3 regions of the Kitasatospora sp. NPDC101157 genome follow, and region 1 is predicted to be linked to each of the others. Evidence: riboswitches for the same ligand, from Rfam matches in the RefSeq annotation. Region 1 holds a riboswitch; each other region holds the start of a gene.

Region 1 (4,909 bases):
GCCCGGGTGACCACCCTGGTGCCGCTGCTCCTCTTCCTCCCGCTGCGCTTCCCGGCCTGGCTGGTGCTCGGCCTCTGGTTCGCCCTGCAGTGGTGGTCGGTGCACTCGGCCGGCCCCGGGGTGGCCTACCTGGTGCACGTGATCGGCTTCTCGGCCGGCTTCCTCTACGCCTGCACCGTCGTCGGCCACCCCCCGAGACGGCCCGGCTGAGGCCCGATACGCTGGCCGCACCCCACGAAGGAGCCCTGAACAGTGATCACCGCCATCGTCCTGATCAAGACCAGCGTCGACCGCATCCCGGAGATCGCCGAGGCCATCGCCGCCATCGAGGGCGTCAGCGAGGTCTACTCGGTGACCGGCGGCTACGACCTGGTGGCGATGGTCCGGGTGCGCCGCCACGACGACCTGGCCGAGGTCATCCCGGGCCGGCTGAACAAGGTCCCGGGCGTGGCCCACACCGAGACCCAGATCGCCTTCCGCACCTACTCCCAGCACGACCTGGAAGCCGCATTCGCCCTCGGCCTGGACGAGTAGTCCCGCCCTAGCGGCGGCTGTCGGCGACGCAACGGCCGCCCTCGTTGCGGTAGTTCCACGCCGCGCCCTCGGTGACCAGCTCGCGGACGGCGGTCAGGAAGCGCTCGACGTGCTCGTCCGGCGTGCCGGCCCCGAAGCTCACCCGGATCGCGTTGAGGCTGCGCTCCCCCGGGAGCGACGGCTCAGGAGCCCCGCACTCGGACGGCGCCACGTCCTCGTCCCCCAGCAGCGTCCGCACCAGCGGGTGGGCGCAGAACAGCCCGTCGCGCACGCCGATGCCGTACTCGGCGGACAGCGCGGCCGAGAAGTGCGAGCTGTTCCAGCCCCGGACGACGAAGGACAGCACGCCGACCCTCGCGGAGCCCTCGCCGAACAGGTTCAGCACCTTGACCTCGGGGATCTCCGCCAGCCCCGCCGTCAGCCGCTCGACCAGCTGCCGCTCCCGGGCCTCCAGCGCGTCGAAGCCGGCCTCGGTCAGCGCCCGGCAGGCCGAGGCGATCGCGTAGGCGCCGATGACGTTCGGCGAGCCGGCCTCGTGCCGGGCCGGGCCGGTGTGCCACTGCACCGCCACCGAGCCGTCCTGCTCCCGGGCCACCGTCCGGGTCGCCCCGCCGCCGGCCAGGTACGGCTCGGCCGCATCCAGCCAGTCCGCCCGCCCGGCCAGCACCCCGGCGCCGAACGGCGCGTACAGCTTGTGGCCGGAGAAGGCGATCCAGTCGACGCCCAGCTCGCGCACCGAGACCCGGTGGTGCGGGGCCAGCTGGGCGGCGTCCAGCACCACCCGGGCGCCGTACCGGTGCGCGGCCTCGGTCAGCTCGGCGACCGGCCACAGCTCGCCGGTCACGTTGGAGGCGCCGGTGACGCACAGCAGCTTCGGCCCCTCGGGCGCCGCGGCGAGCGCCGCCTCCAGCGCGGCCACCGCCTCGGCCCGCGAGCGCGGCGCCCGCAGGTAGCCGACCTCCAGCCCGGCGTGCGCCCAGGGCAGCAGCGAGGCGTGGTGCTCGGTCTCGAAGGCGAACACCCGGGTGCCGGCCGGCACGGCCGAGGCCAGCAGGTTGAGCGAGTCGGTGGTGGCACGGGTGAAGACCACCTGGTCGCCCTCGCGCAGGTCGAGGAACTCGGCGACGGTCCGGCGGCTCTGCTCGAACAGGTCGGTGGACAGCTGCGACAGGTACCCGGCGCCGCGGTGCACGCTCCCGTAGTACGGCGCGTAGGCGGCGACGTCGTCCCAGACCCGCTGGAGCGCCGGCGCGCTGGCCGCGTAGTCGAGCGCCGCGTAGCCGACCTTCTCACCGCTGGCGAGCGGCACCTGGACGTCGTGGCCGAGGACGGCGAGCGGGGCGGAGGTCTCGGTTGCGAGGGACATGAGGATGCACTCCTTCTGGGGGTAAGGGACCCCGGGAGTGCTCGTCGTCCGGCGTCCGCGCTTGTCGCGCGGACGGCTTGCCCGGCGACCCGGTCCTCACCCAGGGCACCCCGCCACGGACGGAGGGTTGCCGGACAGCCAGCTGGGGCTTGGCGCTGTCACTCATGACCTGGCGAAGACTCTAGGTCGGGTGCGTCGGACGGTCAAACAGGCATCCACCATCCGGACGGCGCTCCCGCCCCCGCGGCGGGCGGCAGCCCGAGGGCCCGTGCCGACCGAACGGCACGGGCCCTCAACTGCCGTCTCAGATCCGGCTGGTGGCCTCCGACCAGCGCCGCAGCAGCTCCTGCGCCGCACCCGAGTCGATCGCCTCGGCCGCCCGGACCATCCCCGCCGCGAGCTGATCCGTCAGCGGCGCGTCGCCGAGGTCCATAGCGACCAGCGCCGCCGCCGTGTTCAGCAGGACGGCGTCCCGCACCGGCCCGCGCTCCCCGGCCAGCAGCCGGCGCGCGACCTCGGCGTTGTACGCGGCGTCGGCCCCGCGCAGCGCCTCGATCCCGACCAGCTCGATGCCGACGTCCCGCGGGTCGAAGCCGGTCTCGGTGACCGCCCCGTCCTGCACCACCCACACCCGCGAGGTGGTGGTGACGGTCAGCTCGTCCAGTCCGTCGTCACCGCGGAACACCAGCGCCGTCGCCCCGCGCCGGGCCAGCACGCCCGCGATCAGCCCGGCGAGCCGGGTGTCGAAGCAGCCGATGGCGTGCGAGGTGACCTTCGCCGGGTTGGTCAGCGGGCCGAGGATGTTGAAGGCGGTCGGCACACCGAGGTCGCGCCGCGCGGTGGCCGCGTGCCGCATCGAGGGGTGGAACTTCGCGGCGAAGCAGAAGGTGAGCCCGACCTCCTCGGCCACCTCGGCCACCCGCCGGGCCGACAGGTCGAGCGCCACCCCGAGCTTCTCCAGCACGTCCGAGGAGCCGCTGGAGGAAGAGGCGGCCCGGTTGCCGTGCTTGACCACCTTGGCGCCGGCGGCGGCCGCGACGATCGCCGACATGGTGGAGATGTTGACGGTCTTCGCCCGGTCGCCGCCGGTGCCGACGATGTCGACCGCCGGGCCGGGGATGTCCAGCGGCTCGGCGTGCTCGTACATCGCGTCGACCAGACCGGCGATCTCGTCGACCGTCTCGCCCTTGGCCCGCAGCGCCACCATGAACCCGGCCACCTGGACGGGGGACGCCTCGCCGCTCATGATCCGGTCCATCGCCCACGCGGTGGACGAGCGGTCGAGGTCCTCCCCCTTCAACAGTGCCGCCAGGAGGTCCGGCCAGGTGCGGACCACCTGCGCGGGGTCGGTACCACCGTTCGCAGGGTTCACGTTCACCATGGCTGACTCCAGCTGTTGTCGGTTCCCCCGCACCGGGGGACGTCCGTACGGATGGAGCCAGCCTATCGACCGGTGGGGCGCCCGGGCCCCGGTCTCTCCCGTAGTGAGACGACACCGCTCAGCGTGCGACCGGGGCCCGCTTCGCCAGCCGCGCCCGCAGCAGGGTGGCCACCGCCCCGGCCAGCGCCACCGGGTCGACCGGGTGGGAGATCGCGGCGTCGGCCCGGCTCCAGGCCGCGAGCCAGGAGTCCTGCGGCCGGCCGATCAGCACCAGCACCGGCGGGCAGCCGTAGATCTCGTCCTTGAGCTGGCGCCCGAGGCCGAGCCCGCCGGCCGGGACCGCCTCGCCGTCCAGCACGCAGAGGTCGATGCCGCCCTTCTCCAGTGCCTTGATCACCGCGGGGGTGGTCGCGCACTCCAGGTAGGACAGCTCCGGAAGATCCTCGGCGGGCCGACGGCCGAGTGCCGTCAGCACCTGCTCGCGGGTGTTGCGGTCGTCGCTGTAGACGAGGACGGTGAGCGTCTCGTCGGTCGTGTACGCCATGGACCCTGCTCCCTCAAGTGTGATCCGGACCACGTTCACCTGACCCGGATGCTACTCCCGTTTCCCCCGTCGCCGGTCCCCCTCGCGCACGTTCCTCCCCGAGCCGCCCCGCCCGCGGCTCACCCACCCGGAGGACGGCCCGTCACCCGGACCCCGTCGGTCCACCCGGACGGCGGACACGGCATCCTCTCCCCTACACCCCGGCGCTGCGCCGTCCGTGCAACGACGCACCGGGCAAGGGGGTAGCACACCCGCCCGAGGAACCGTCAGAAAAGGGACACGCCGCTGCTCAGCCCCCGTACGGGCACCCCGTCGCCCCCCAAGCGGGCATACCGCACGCACCGGACACTCCGAGGGACACCCCCCGACGTGAAGACGGAATAAGGGACCGACATAATGTCCGTCGTGGCGACAGCAACAGCAACAGAAACCGGGCACGCGCACGGATCGGTCAATCGACCGAACATGGTCAGCGTCGGAACGATCGTCTGGCTCAGTTCCGAGCTGATGTTCTTCGCGGCGCTCTTCGCGATGTACTTCACGCTCCGCTCCGTCAAGGGAGCCGAGTTCTGGGCCGAGAAGGCGCACGCCCTCAACGTGACGTTCTCCTCGATCAACACCACGATCCTGGTGCTCTCCTCGCTCACCTGCCAGCTCGGCGTGTTCGCCGCCGAGCGCGGTGACGTGAAGAAGCTCCGCGCGTGGTTCGCCCTCACGTTCTTCATGGGCGCGATCTTCATCGGCGGCCAGGTCTACGAGTACACCGAGCTGGTCAAGAACGACGGCCTCTCGCTGTCCTCGGACCCGTACGGCACGGTGTTCTACCTGACCACCGGCTTCCACGGTCTGCACGTGACGGGCGGTCTGATCGCCTTCCTGCTGGTCCTGGGGCGGACGTACGCAGCCAAGCGCTTCACGCACGAGCAGGCCACCGCCGCGATCGTCGTGTCCTACTACTGGCACTTCGTCGACGTCGTGTGGATCGGCCTGTTCGCGACCATCTACCTGATCAAGTAACCAGCTGATCAGGTCGCTGGCCACCGGCTGCGGCCCCCGCCCTCACCGGCGACGGGCCGCTTCTGCC
Region 2 (4,909 bases), on a different contig from region 1:
GACGGCGGCCGGACCTGGAGCGGCCCGACCCGGATCAACCAGGCCCCGGGCGCCCCGGCGTTCACCCCGTCCATCAGCGTGACCGCCAACGGCACCGTCGCCGTCAGCTACTACGACCTGCGCTACCTCACCCCGGGCAACACCACCACGCTGCCCACGGCCGCCTGGCTGCTCAGCTTCCCGCGCGGCGGCGAGGAGAGCCCGGTCGAGCGCCAGATCTCGCCGGTGTTCGACTGGCTCCAGGCGCCCTTCGCCGGGGGCCACTTCCTCGGCGACTACCAGTCGCTGATCAACGACGGCCGCCAGATCCGTCCGGTGATGGTGACCGCCAACGACGCCCAGCCGCTGAACTCCACCGACGTGTACAGCGGCCACTTCCAGCCCGGCACCCTGCGCAGCCCGGCCGCCGGCGCGCCGGGCGCACAGGCCGCACGCGCCGCGGCGCCCGTCGCCGGCCCGCGCGCCGTACAGCACCTGCGGCGCTGACCCGGCCGGTACGGGCGGACGGACGGCGTCCCGCGGCTCCTGCCTCCTCGGGGCGGAGCCGCGGGACGCCGTTCGGGTTCGGCCCGGACTCGGTCCGGGTCCGGGTCCGGGTCCAGGTCCGGAGCCGGAGCCGGAGCCGGAGCCGGGAAGCTCAGGCCCGCGCCACGCCCGAAACCGAACCGCCCGTGGGCGCCGTGCCCGCAGGCGTCGTCTCCGCGGCTGCGACCTGCCGGGCCGCCCGGCCGAGCACCAGGCACAGCGGGGTGTAGAGCAGCAGGTTGAGCCAGTAGAAGGTGTCGCCCGGGTCCGCCCAGGAGCCGGTCACCCAGACCAGTCCGACCGCGCCGCGGGCGAGCAGTCCGCAGGCCACCGCCCGGCTCCCCCAGCGCGGTAGCAGGGCGGGCAGCCGGCGACCCAGGGCCGGCAGCCGACCGCCCCGGACCAGCACCAGCGTCGCGCCCGAGAAGAGCATCCCCGCGAGCGGCACCAGCCCCTGCGGGGTGAAGGGCACCTGGGTGTTGAGCACCAGCTGCGAGAGCCGGGTGGTGCCGTCCACCGGCCAGGTCCGGCCGGTGGCCCAGTAGAGGTGGACCAGGCCGTCCACCGCCAGCACCGCACCGACCGCGGTGGCCCTGTTGCTGATCTTCGTCGACTTCATGCCGTCACCTCACGGGGTCTCAGGACGCTCGAACACCCGAAGGAGCACCCCGCAGGACGATCCGTTCCTGTGACGAGGAACACTGCCCCCGGGCGAAGTCGGCAGGGAACGTTTCTCCGCTCCGGGTCCTCCCTCTACGGACCCCGGACGCCCGGACGCCCAGACGCCGGACCCGGTCGCCGAGCGCCGACCGACGACCGACGACCGTCAGCAGTGGAAAGAGCGGAGACAGCACCATGCAGGAGCCACCGCCCGGCCTCGCCGAGCTGGTGAGAACCGCCCAGGGCGGCGACCAACTCGCGGTCGGCCGACTGCTGGACCTGATCACCCCGTACGTCCGGCGGCTCTGCGGCCCGATCGCGCTGGACGACGGCGCCGACGCGACCCAGGAGGCGCTGATCGTGGTCTTCCGCAAACTGCGCCAACTCCAGGACCCCGAAGCGCTGTACGGCTGGGTCCGGGCCATCGCGGTGCGGGAGGCGGTCCGGTACGCCAACCGGGCGGCACGCTCGCGGCCGGCCGAACTCGGCGAGGTCCCCGCGCCCGGCGATCCCCAGCTCGCCGCGGACATCCGCGACGTGCTTGCCCGGCTCTCCCCCGAGCACCGCGCCGTCCTGCTGATGCGCGACCTGGAGGGGCTGGACGAACGACAGACCGCGGCGCTGCTCGCGGTCGCGCCCGGGACGGTCAAGTCCCGGCTCTCCCGGGCCCGACTCAGCTTCCGAAAGGCGTGGCAGCAGTGACCGACACCCCGATGCCGCAGTGGCCCGTCGCCGACTTCGACCCGGTCCGGCGGCTGCACGTGATCGCCGCGACCGCGCCCGGGGCGGCCCGGATCGGCGAGACCGTCCTCGACGCGCCGTTCGAGCGGGTCTGGGCGCTCGCCCAGGACCTGGAGCGGACCATGCCGCTCTGGATCCCCGACGTCCGCACGGTGCGACTCGTCCGGTCCGCACCATCCGGTTCGCTGCCGACGACTTCGCTCCAGGCCCGGATCCAGGGCCGCACCCGGCTCCGGGCGACGTTCGGGATCGACCTCGCACCCGGCTGGTGCCTGATGCAGAGCCGCCTGGTGCTCGGCGGGATGGCGGCCCGCCCGGAGACCGACCGCACCACTCGCTTCGCCTTCCTCGGCGGCCTGCGGTTCCCCGGCGCGCGCCTCCTCGCCCCCGCGCTGCGCCCCTTCACCGGGGACCCACTGGCGCGGTTCGCCGCTCTGCTGGACGAGAAGGAGTAGGAGGCGCCCGGGGGGAGGGGGGGTCAGGTTCGGTGCAGGGCCTCGGTGAGCCGGGCCGCCGCCTCGACCACGGCCTGGGACAGCCGGGCGCCGGGGTGGCGGGTGAGCCGTTCGATCGGACCGGAGACGGACACCGCCGCCACCACCCGGTTGGACGGGCCGCGCACGGGTGCGGACACCGAGGCCACCCCGGGCTCGCGTTCGCCGATGGACTGGGCCCAGCCGCGACGCCGCACACCGCTGAGCGCGGTGGCGGTGAACCGGGCGCCCTGGAGGCCGCGGTGGAGCCGCTCGGGCTCCTCCCAGGCGAGCAGGACCTGGGCCGCCGACCCGACCTTCATCGGCAGGGCGAGGCCCACCGGAACGGTGTCGCGCAGCCCGAAGAGGCGCTCGGCCGCCGCAACGCAGATCCGCACGTCGCCCTGCCGGCGGTAGAGCTGGGCGGTCTCGCCGGTGAGGTCGCGCAGCTGGGTGAGGACCGAGCCGGCCGCTGCCAGCAGGTGGTCCTCACCGGCGGCCGCCGAGAGCTCGGCGAGTCTCGGGCCGAGGACGAACCGGCCCTGCACGTCCCTGCCGAGCAGGCGGTGGTGTTCCAGTGCGACGGCGATCCGGTGGGCGGTCGGCCGCGCCAGGCCGGTGGCGTCGACGAGTCCGGCCAGGGTGGCCGGACCGGCCTCCAGGGTGCCGAGGATCGAGGTGATCTTGTCGAGCACTCCGACGCCGCTCGTGTTCTCCATGTTCTCCATGGACGGGTACTCCAGTCTCGAATCCCGTGGGCCGCGGGTGGGTCCGGCTCACGGACGCTCCGGTGGGGTGGGGAGCGGGGTGGTCAGCGAGGACGGGCCTGCGGATGCGGCCGATTGCCTGCGCCGGACACGAGACGGGTACGCGGAAGGGCCGGGGCGGGAAGCGCCCGGGCGAAGGACAGCACAGAGAGCACCGTGTCTCCTCATCTTTCCCGCGCCACGTTGGCGACAGGCCGGAGTTGGCACTGATCCCGGACGGCACGGCGCGTACTTCGGACGCCGGGACGAACGGGGAGTTGCCGGGGCTTCGTAGGGCCGGTCCCTCCACCCCTCTGGATGATTCGCGACGAACCATACAAGACTTCCCGGGCGCCCCGCCAAACTTTTCCCTCACCCGCACACCCTGGACCCCACCCGGAGGTCAGGGCTGAGCAGCGCCCCGCCGGACATGCCCCTCAACCGCGCCCGGCACCCGCCGCGAGGAGCGACGGTCACTCCCGGGCACGGCGGACGATCAGCATGTCCTGGGTGTGGCCGATGGCGTAGCCGCCGTCGGGACGGGCGAAGTGCTGCTGGACGTAGGCGGCGACGGCGCCCCTGGTCGGGCGGGCGTCGAGGGCGGCGAGATCGGCGACGTTGACCATGAATTCGGCGACGTCGACGGCTTCGGCGAGGTGGGGCGTGCGGTAGTGGAGGACGAGGGTCTCCAGGGCGTAGTCGTGGGAGGGATGCTCGGCGCGCAGGCGGTCCAGGAGGGGGCGCAGGTCGTAGCGGACGCCGGTGAAGTGGGCGGCCATCCGCATGCACGGGCTGTCGGGGTTCTGCAGGACGATCAGCAGGGCGCCGCCGGGTGCCGTCCAGCCGAGGGCTCGGGTGGCGGTGGGGAGCCAGTCCGGCTCCGGGACGTAGTAGAGCACGTGGGAGAGGTGGACCAGGTCGCCCGGCCCGGGCGGGGCGGCGCGCTCCAGCGGCTCGGGGAGGACCAGGGCGTCCGGGCAGGCGGCGGCGAGCCTCTCGCGCATGGCGGCGCTCGGCTCGACGGCGATCGTGCGGTCGAAGTACCGGGCGAGGTGCGCGGTGGTGCGGCCGTCCCCGGCGCCGAGGTCCAGCAGGACCCGGCGGTGCGGGAGGGTCATGGCGATGTCGCTCAGCCGGGCGTGGGTGCGGGGCTTCTCGTCCGTGCCGGCGAGGAAGAGGCCGAAGGCCCGGCGGTAGTCGGGGCCCGAGGTCTCCAGTACGCGGACCGGATCGGTGTCGGCGGTCGTCGGCTGCTCCATCGGGCGGCCCTCTCCTGTGGTCTGCGGTTGGCGCTCGGCCCGGGTCGGCGCCCATTGCAGCCCGGTACGGCGGCCCCGGGGCGCAGGGACGTTCCTGCCCGCGTGTTGCGGGCGGGGCGAGGCGACCGGCCCGATCACTGGACGACCCTCCGTCAATGCGCTGACGCGCAGCTTCACCTGGTGGGGTGGTTAGCTTTCATTTTTCGGTAGGTAGCCGAATCAAGCCCGTTTCTCTCGCCTGGTACGAATACGGACGACAGGAGATCCGGTACGGGCGGGGGAGTTGACACGGATGCGGGCGAAGGCGGAGACCAGGACGGTTGCCGTGGCCGGGGTGGAGTTCGGCTGGGGCAGCTCGGGGAAGTTGAGCGCGGTGCTGTCCGCCCTCCGGGGTACCGGCGGCGACCGGCTGAGATTCATCGGGCTGGCCTCCGGACTGGGGAGATCGGTGCTCGCCGAGCAGCCGGTCGAGCGCTGGTTCGACCTCCCGGACACCCGGTCGGAG
Region 3 (4,909 bases), on a different contig from region 1:
GCAATCCTCCGCACGGGAACACCGGACGGCTTCCGTGAGCGGGTGATTACGTCGACCGCCGCTGAATGTATCCGGATCGACGCCCTCTGCAACAGGGTCAACCGCCGGGAATTCCGCAGCCCCGTCAAGAGACAACACCGAACAAATCGGGAGGAACTCGGCATTCCGCGCCGGACATAGCGGACGAATTACCCAAATGCCCGCAGGAATTCTGACATCTGCCTGACATGTTTGACGGGCCGGTCCCAGCGTCCGGACGCCCTCGGGCGAAGTGCCCCGCGAACCGGGAGGGGACGCCCTGTTCCCAGTCGAGCCACACTCTACTCCGACTGGACCCGGAATATTCCCGCCGAAATGCAAGCGACCGCCCGCGCGTACGGAGAGTGGAATTCCGTACGCGCGGGCGGCCGCGGAGCGGGCCGGAAGGGGCCTTGGAACGGCTCAGCAGCCGCCGGCCACCGCCGGAATGATCGAGACGCTCGCGCCGTCCTTGATCTCGGTCGCCAGGCCCTCGGCGAACCGCACGTCGTCGTCGTTCACGTACACGTTCACGAAGCGGCGCAGCTTGCCGGTGTCGTCCAGGATGCGGGCGGAGATGCCCGCGTGGTTCCGCTCCAGGTCGGCGATGACCTCCGCCAGGGTGGCGCCCTCGGCGGTCACCTCGGCGGCGCCGCCGGTGTAGGTGCGCAGGATGGTGGGGATGCGGACGTTGGCGCTCATGGCTCTCCTAGCGGGGGTGGGGTGGTTCAGGCGGACGCGAGGCCGGCGGCGCGGAAGGAGTCCAGCGTCGGGCGGATGACGGTGGTCATCCCGGCCTCGGAGACGGCGTCCAGCGTCTTCAGGCCGTCGCCGGTGTTGATCGCGACGGTCTCCTTGGCCGGGTCCAGCCGACCGGTCTCGACCAGCTTCTTCAGCACGCCGACGGTCACCCCGCCCGCGGTCTCGGCGAAGATGCCCTCGGTCCGGGCCAGCAGCCGGATCGCCGCCACGACCTCCGCGTCCGTGACGTCCTCGACCGCCCCGCCGGTGCGGCGGGCGATGTCCAGCACGTACGGGCCGTCCGCCGGGTTGCCGATCGCCAGCGACTTGGCGATGGTGTCCGGCTTCACCGGCTTGATCACGTCCCGGCCGGCCTTGAACGCGGCCGACACCGGCGAGCAGCCCTCTGCCTGGGCGCCGAAGATCCGGTACGGCCGGTCCTCCACCAGGCCCAGTTTGATCAGTTCCTGCAGCCCCTTGTCGATCTTCGTCAGCTGCGAGCCCGAGGCGATCGGGATGACGATCTGCTCCGGCAGCCGCCAGCCCAGCTGCTCGCAGATCTCGTACGCCAGCGTCTTGGAGCCCTCGCCGTAGTACGGCCGCAGGTTGACGTTGACGAAGCCCCAGCCCTCGCCGGCCGGGTCCCCGATCAGCTCCGAGCAGAAGCGGTTCACGTCGTCGTAGTTGCCCTCGATGCCGACCAGCTCGCCGCCGTACACCCCGGCCATCACGACCTTGCCCTGCTCCAGGTCGTGCGGGATGAAGACGCACGAGCGGAACCCGGCCCGGGCCGCCGCCGCGCCCACCGCACCGGCCAGGTTGCCGGTCGAGGAGCAGGACAGCGTGGTGTACCCGAACGCCCGGGCCGCCTCGATCGCGCAGGCCACCACCCGGTCCTTGAACGAGTGGGTCGGGTTGCCGGAGTCGTCCTTCACGTGCAGCTGCGCGGTGAACCCGAGCTCCCGCCCCAGGTTGTCCGCCTTCACCAGCGGGGTCCAGCCGGGGTTCAGGTTGGGCTTCGAAGCCACGTCGGCCGGAACCGGCAGCAGCGGCGCGTAGCGCCAGATCGACGCGGGGCCGGACTCGATCCGCTTGCGCAGCTCCTCGGCGCCCTCGCTGCCGAACTCGTACGCGATCTCCAGCGGCCCGAAGCACTCCAGGCAGGCGAAGCTGGGGCCGAGCGGGAAGCGGGTGCCGCACTCCCGACAGGACAGCGCGGCGGCGGGGCCGAGGTCGACGGGTGAGGGTCCCCCCGGCCGAAGGCTGGGGGAGGGTGCGGCGCCAGAAGCAGTCGACACAGTGATAGCCATGATGGCGGAGGCCTCTCTCCTCATCTTCCCCGTGGCGCGGTCGCGCCACGGGCCGGAATTGGCACCTGTCCCGCCGGGGCCTGTCGACGACAGCCGAGCGAGAAGGTTGCCGGGACGTCAACGGGCCGTTCCCTCAGTCCCTCTGGATGAGCATGTGAAGTTATGGTTCAGCGGCGACCCCGGCGTGCAAAGGTCCGACCGCTGTACGAAGACTGTATCCGAAGGCGTCCGTCCCGAAAGGGTCCGTCCGCCAAGCGAGATGGCCCGTTCCACCCAGTCCGCCGAGGAGAGTCACCGTGCCCGCCGAACCGTCCCCCGCACTCCTCCCGCAGGCGGCGTCCTGGCTCCGCCGCCGCTCGTGGAGCGCGGCCGACCGGCCGGTGCACACCCTGCTGGAGGCCAAGCGGCGCACCGGCCGCACCGTCAGCGTCGTCCTCCCCGCGCTCGACGAGGAGGCCACCGTCGGCGACATCGTCCGCACCATCCGCCGCGAGCTGATCGAGCGGATCCCCCTCGTCGACGAACTCGTCGTGGTCGACTCCGGTTCCACCGACGACACCGCCGCCGTCGCCGCCGCGGCCGGCGCCCGGGTGGAGCACCGCGACGCGATACTCCCCCGGCTGCCCGCCGTCCCCGGCAAGGGCGAGGTGCTGTGGCGCTCCCTGCTGGTCACCCACGGCGACATCGTCTGCTTCGTCGACGCCGACCTGCGCGAGTTCGACCCGGGCTTCGTCTCCGGCATCATCGGCCCGCTGCTGACCGACGAGGGGCTCCAGCTGGTCAAGGCCATGTACGACCGCCCCCTGGAGACGGATTCGGGCGCGATCGTCCCGGCCGGCGGCGGCCGGGTCACCGAACTCGTCGCCCGCCCCCTGCTCAACCTCCACTGGCCGGAACTCGCCGGTTTCGTCCAGCCCCTCGGCGGCGAGTACGCCGCCCGCCGCTCACTGCTCGAACGCCTGCCCTTCCCCACCGGCTACGGCGTCGAACTCGGCCTGCTGGTCGACGCACTGGAACTGGCCGGACTGGACGCCCTGGCCCAGGTCGACGTCGGTGTCCGGCACCACCGCCACCAGGACGGCCAGGCCCTCGGCCGGATGGCCGCCACCATCTACCGCACCGCCCTGGAACGCCTCGACCGCACCCACCGCCTCAAGGCCTCCGCCGACCTCGTCCACCCTCACCTCACCCAGTTCACCCGCGACCCGGAAACCCGCTCCTTCACCGCCCACACCCACTCCGTGACGGCCCTGGAGCGCCCCCCGATGCACACCGTCCCCGAATACGCCACCCGCCATTGACGGGACCCGTCTTCGGGCCCCGGGGTTTGCCACCCCGGACCCCCGGCAACATCCCAACCATGGGCGATCTCACGACCGAACGTTCGACTGTGACCGGCACCGCCCCCGTCCTGGTGGCCTCCAACCGGGGACCGGTGTCCTTCAGCACCGCCGACGACGGCACGCTGACCCTGCGCAGAGGCGGTGGGGGGCTGGTCTCCGGCCTCTCCGCGATCGGCGACACCGACGCCGTCTGGGTCTGCGCGGCTCTCAGCGACGCCGACCGCCGAGCCGCGGGAGAAGCCCCCGAAGGCCGCCTCGACCGCGCCGGGCACGACGTCGGCGGCCAGGCCGTACGCATGCTGGACATTGACCCGCAGACCTTCGCCCACGCCTACAACGGCGTCGCCAACTCCACCCTGTGGTTCGTCCACCACCTGCTCTACGCGACCCCCACCGCGCCCTCCTTCGACGCCGACTTCCGCACCGAATGGGCCGCCTACGAGGCGTACAACACCGCCTTCGCGGACGCCCTGGCCGCCGAAGCCGCCCCGAACGCCGCGGTCCTGGTCCAGGACTACCACCTCTCCCTGGCCCCGTCCCTGCTCCGCGCGGCCCGCCCCGACCTGCGGATCGGCCACTTCTCCCACACCCCGTGGGCCCCGCCCGAGTACTACCGGCTGCTCCCCGACGACGTCGCCCGGGCCGTCCTCACCGGCATCCTCGGCGCCGACCGGGCCGGCTTCCTCACCGAACGCTGGGCCCGCTCCTTCGCCGCCTGCTGCGAGGACCTCCTCGGGGCGAGCGTCGACCACGAGCGGCTCACCGTCACCCACGAGGGCCGCACCACCCAGCTGGGCGTCCACGCCCTCGGCGCCGACGCCGACTTCCTCCGCGAACGCGCCCACCGCCCCGACGTCGACGAACGCCTCGCGGCCCTCCGCACCGCCGTCGGCGACCGCCGCACCATCGTCCGGGTCGACCGCACCGAGCTGAGCAAGAACATCGTCCGCGGCTTCCAGGCCTACCGGCACCTGCTCCGCACCCGCCCCGAATGGCGGGACCGGGTGGTGCACATCGCCTTCGCCTACCCCTCCCGCACCGACCTCGCCGAGTACCGCGACTACACCGCCGCGGTCCGGCGCCTCGCCGACGAGATCAACGCCGAGTTCGCCACTCCCACCTGGCAACCCCTGGTCCTGCACGTCAACGACGACTTCCCGCGCTCCCTGGCCGCCTACCGCCTCGCCGACGTGGCACTCGTCAACCCGATCCGGGACGGCATGAACCTGGTCGCCAAGGAGGTCCCCGTGGTCTCCGACCAGGGCTGCGCCCTGGTGCTCTCCCGCGAGGCCGGCGCCCACGCCGAACTGGGGGACGACGCCCTCAGCGTCAACCCCTACGACGTCATCGCCACCGCCGAGGCCCTGCACACCGGACTCGCCATGAGCCCGGAGGAACGCGCCGACCGCACCAAGCGCCTCGCCGCCGCGGCCACCGCGCTCCCCCCGCAGCAGTGGTTCCTCGACCAGCTCAACGCCCTCTGACCGCCTCCCCCAG

What was found. A riboswitch is a leader RNA that binds a small molecule or an ion and turns the genes downstream of it on or off. The one in region 1 is predicted to bind S-adenosylmethionine.
Region 2: it holds a riboswitch for S-adenosylmethionine, as region 1 does, so the genes downstream of both, ACIRVF_RS04250 (IclR family transcriptional regulator) here and ACIRVF_RS10035 (aminotransferase class V-fold PLP-dependent enzyme) in region 1, are expected to answer to the same signal.
Region 3: it holds a riboswitch for S-adenosylmethionine, as region 1 does, so the genes downstream of both, thrC (threonine synthase) here and ACIRVF_RS10035 (aminotransferase class V-fold PLP-dependent enzyme) in region 1, are expected to answer to the same signal.

What each region holds. Positions count from the first base shown of each region.
Region 1 is NZ_JBIWPL010000004.1:67,284-72,192, forward strand. It holds gene ACIRVF_RS10025 (rhomboid family intramembrane serine protease) at 1-210, shown strand, start outside; gene ACIRVF_RS10030 (Lrp/AsnC ligand binding domain-containing protein) at 253-534, shown strand; gene ACIRVF_RS10035 (aminotransferase class V-fold PLP-dependent enzyme) at 542-1,900, opposite strand; SAM riboswitch class IV at 1,953-2,070, opposite strand; gene trpD (anthranilate phosphoribosyltransferase) at 2,205-3,281, opposite strand; gene ACIRVF_RS10045 (hypothetical protein) at 3,400-3,825, opposite strand; gene ACIRVF_RS10050 (heme-copper oxidase subunit III) at 4,222-4,842, shown strand.
Region 2 is NZ_JBIWPL010000002.1:176,969-181,877, reverse strand. It holds gene ACIRVF_RS04270 (neuraminidase (sialidase)) at 1-486, shown strand, start outside; gene ACIRVF_RS04265 (DUF3995 domain-containing protein) at 638-1,144, opposite strand; gene ACIRVF_RS04260 (RNA polymerase sigma factor) at 1,381-1,887, shown strand; gene ACIRVF_RS04255 (hypothetical protein) at 1,884-2,381, shown strand; gene ACIRVF_RS04250 (IclR family transcriptional regulator) at 2,405-3,118, opposite strand; SAM riboswitch class I at 3,328-3,470, opposite strand; gene ACIRVF_RS04245 (class I SAM-dependent methyltransferase) at 3,619-4,404, opposite strand; gene ACIRVF_RS04240 (hydroxymethylcytosylglucuronate/cytosylglucuronate synthase) at 4,697-4,909, shown strand, end outside.
Region 3 is NZ_JBIWPL010000001.1:1,224-6,132, reverse strand. It holds gene ACIRVF_RS00025 (MoaD/ThiS family protein) at 442-720, opposite strand; gene thrC (threonine synthase) at 747-2,069, opposite strand; SAM riboswitch class I at 2,087-2,222, opposite strand; gene ACIRVF_RS00015 (glucosyl-3-phosphoglycerate synthase) at 2,366-3,370, shown strand; gene ACIRVF_RS00010 (trehalose-6-phosphate synthase) at 3,430-4,896, shown strand; gene otsB (trehalose-phosphatase) at 4,883-4,909, opposite strand, start outside.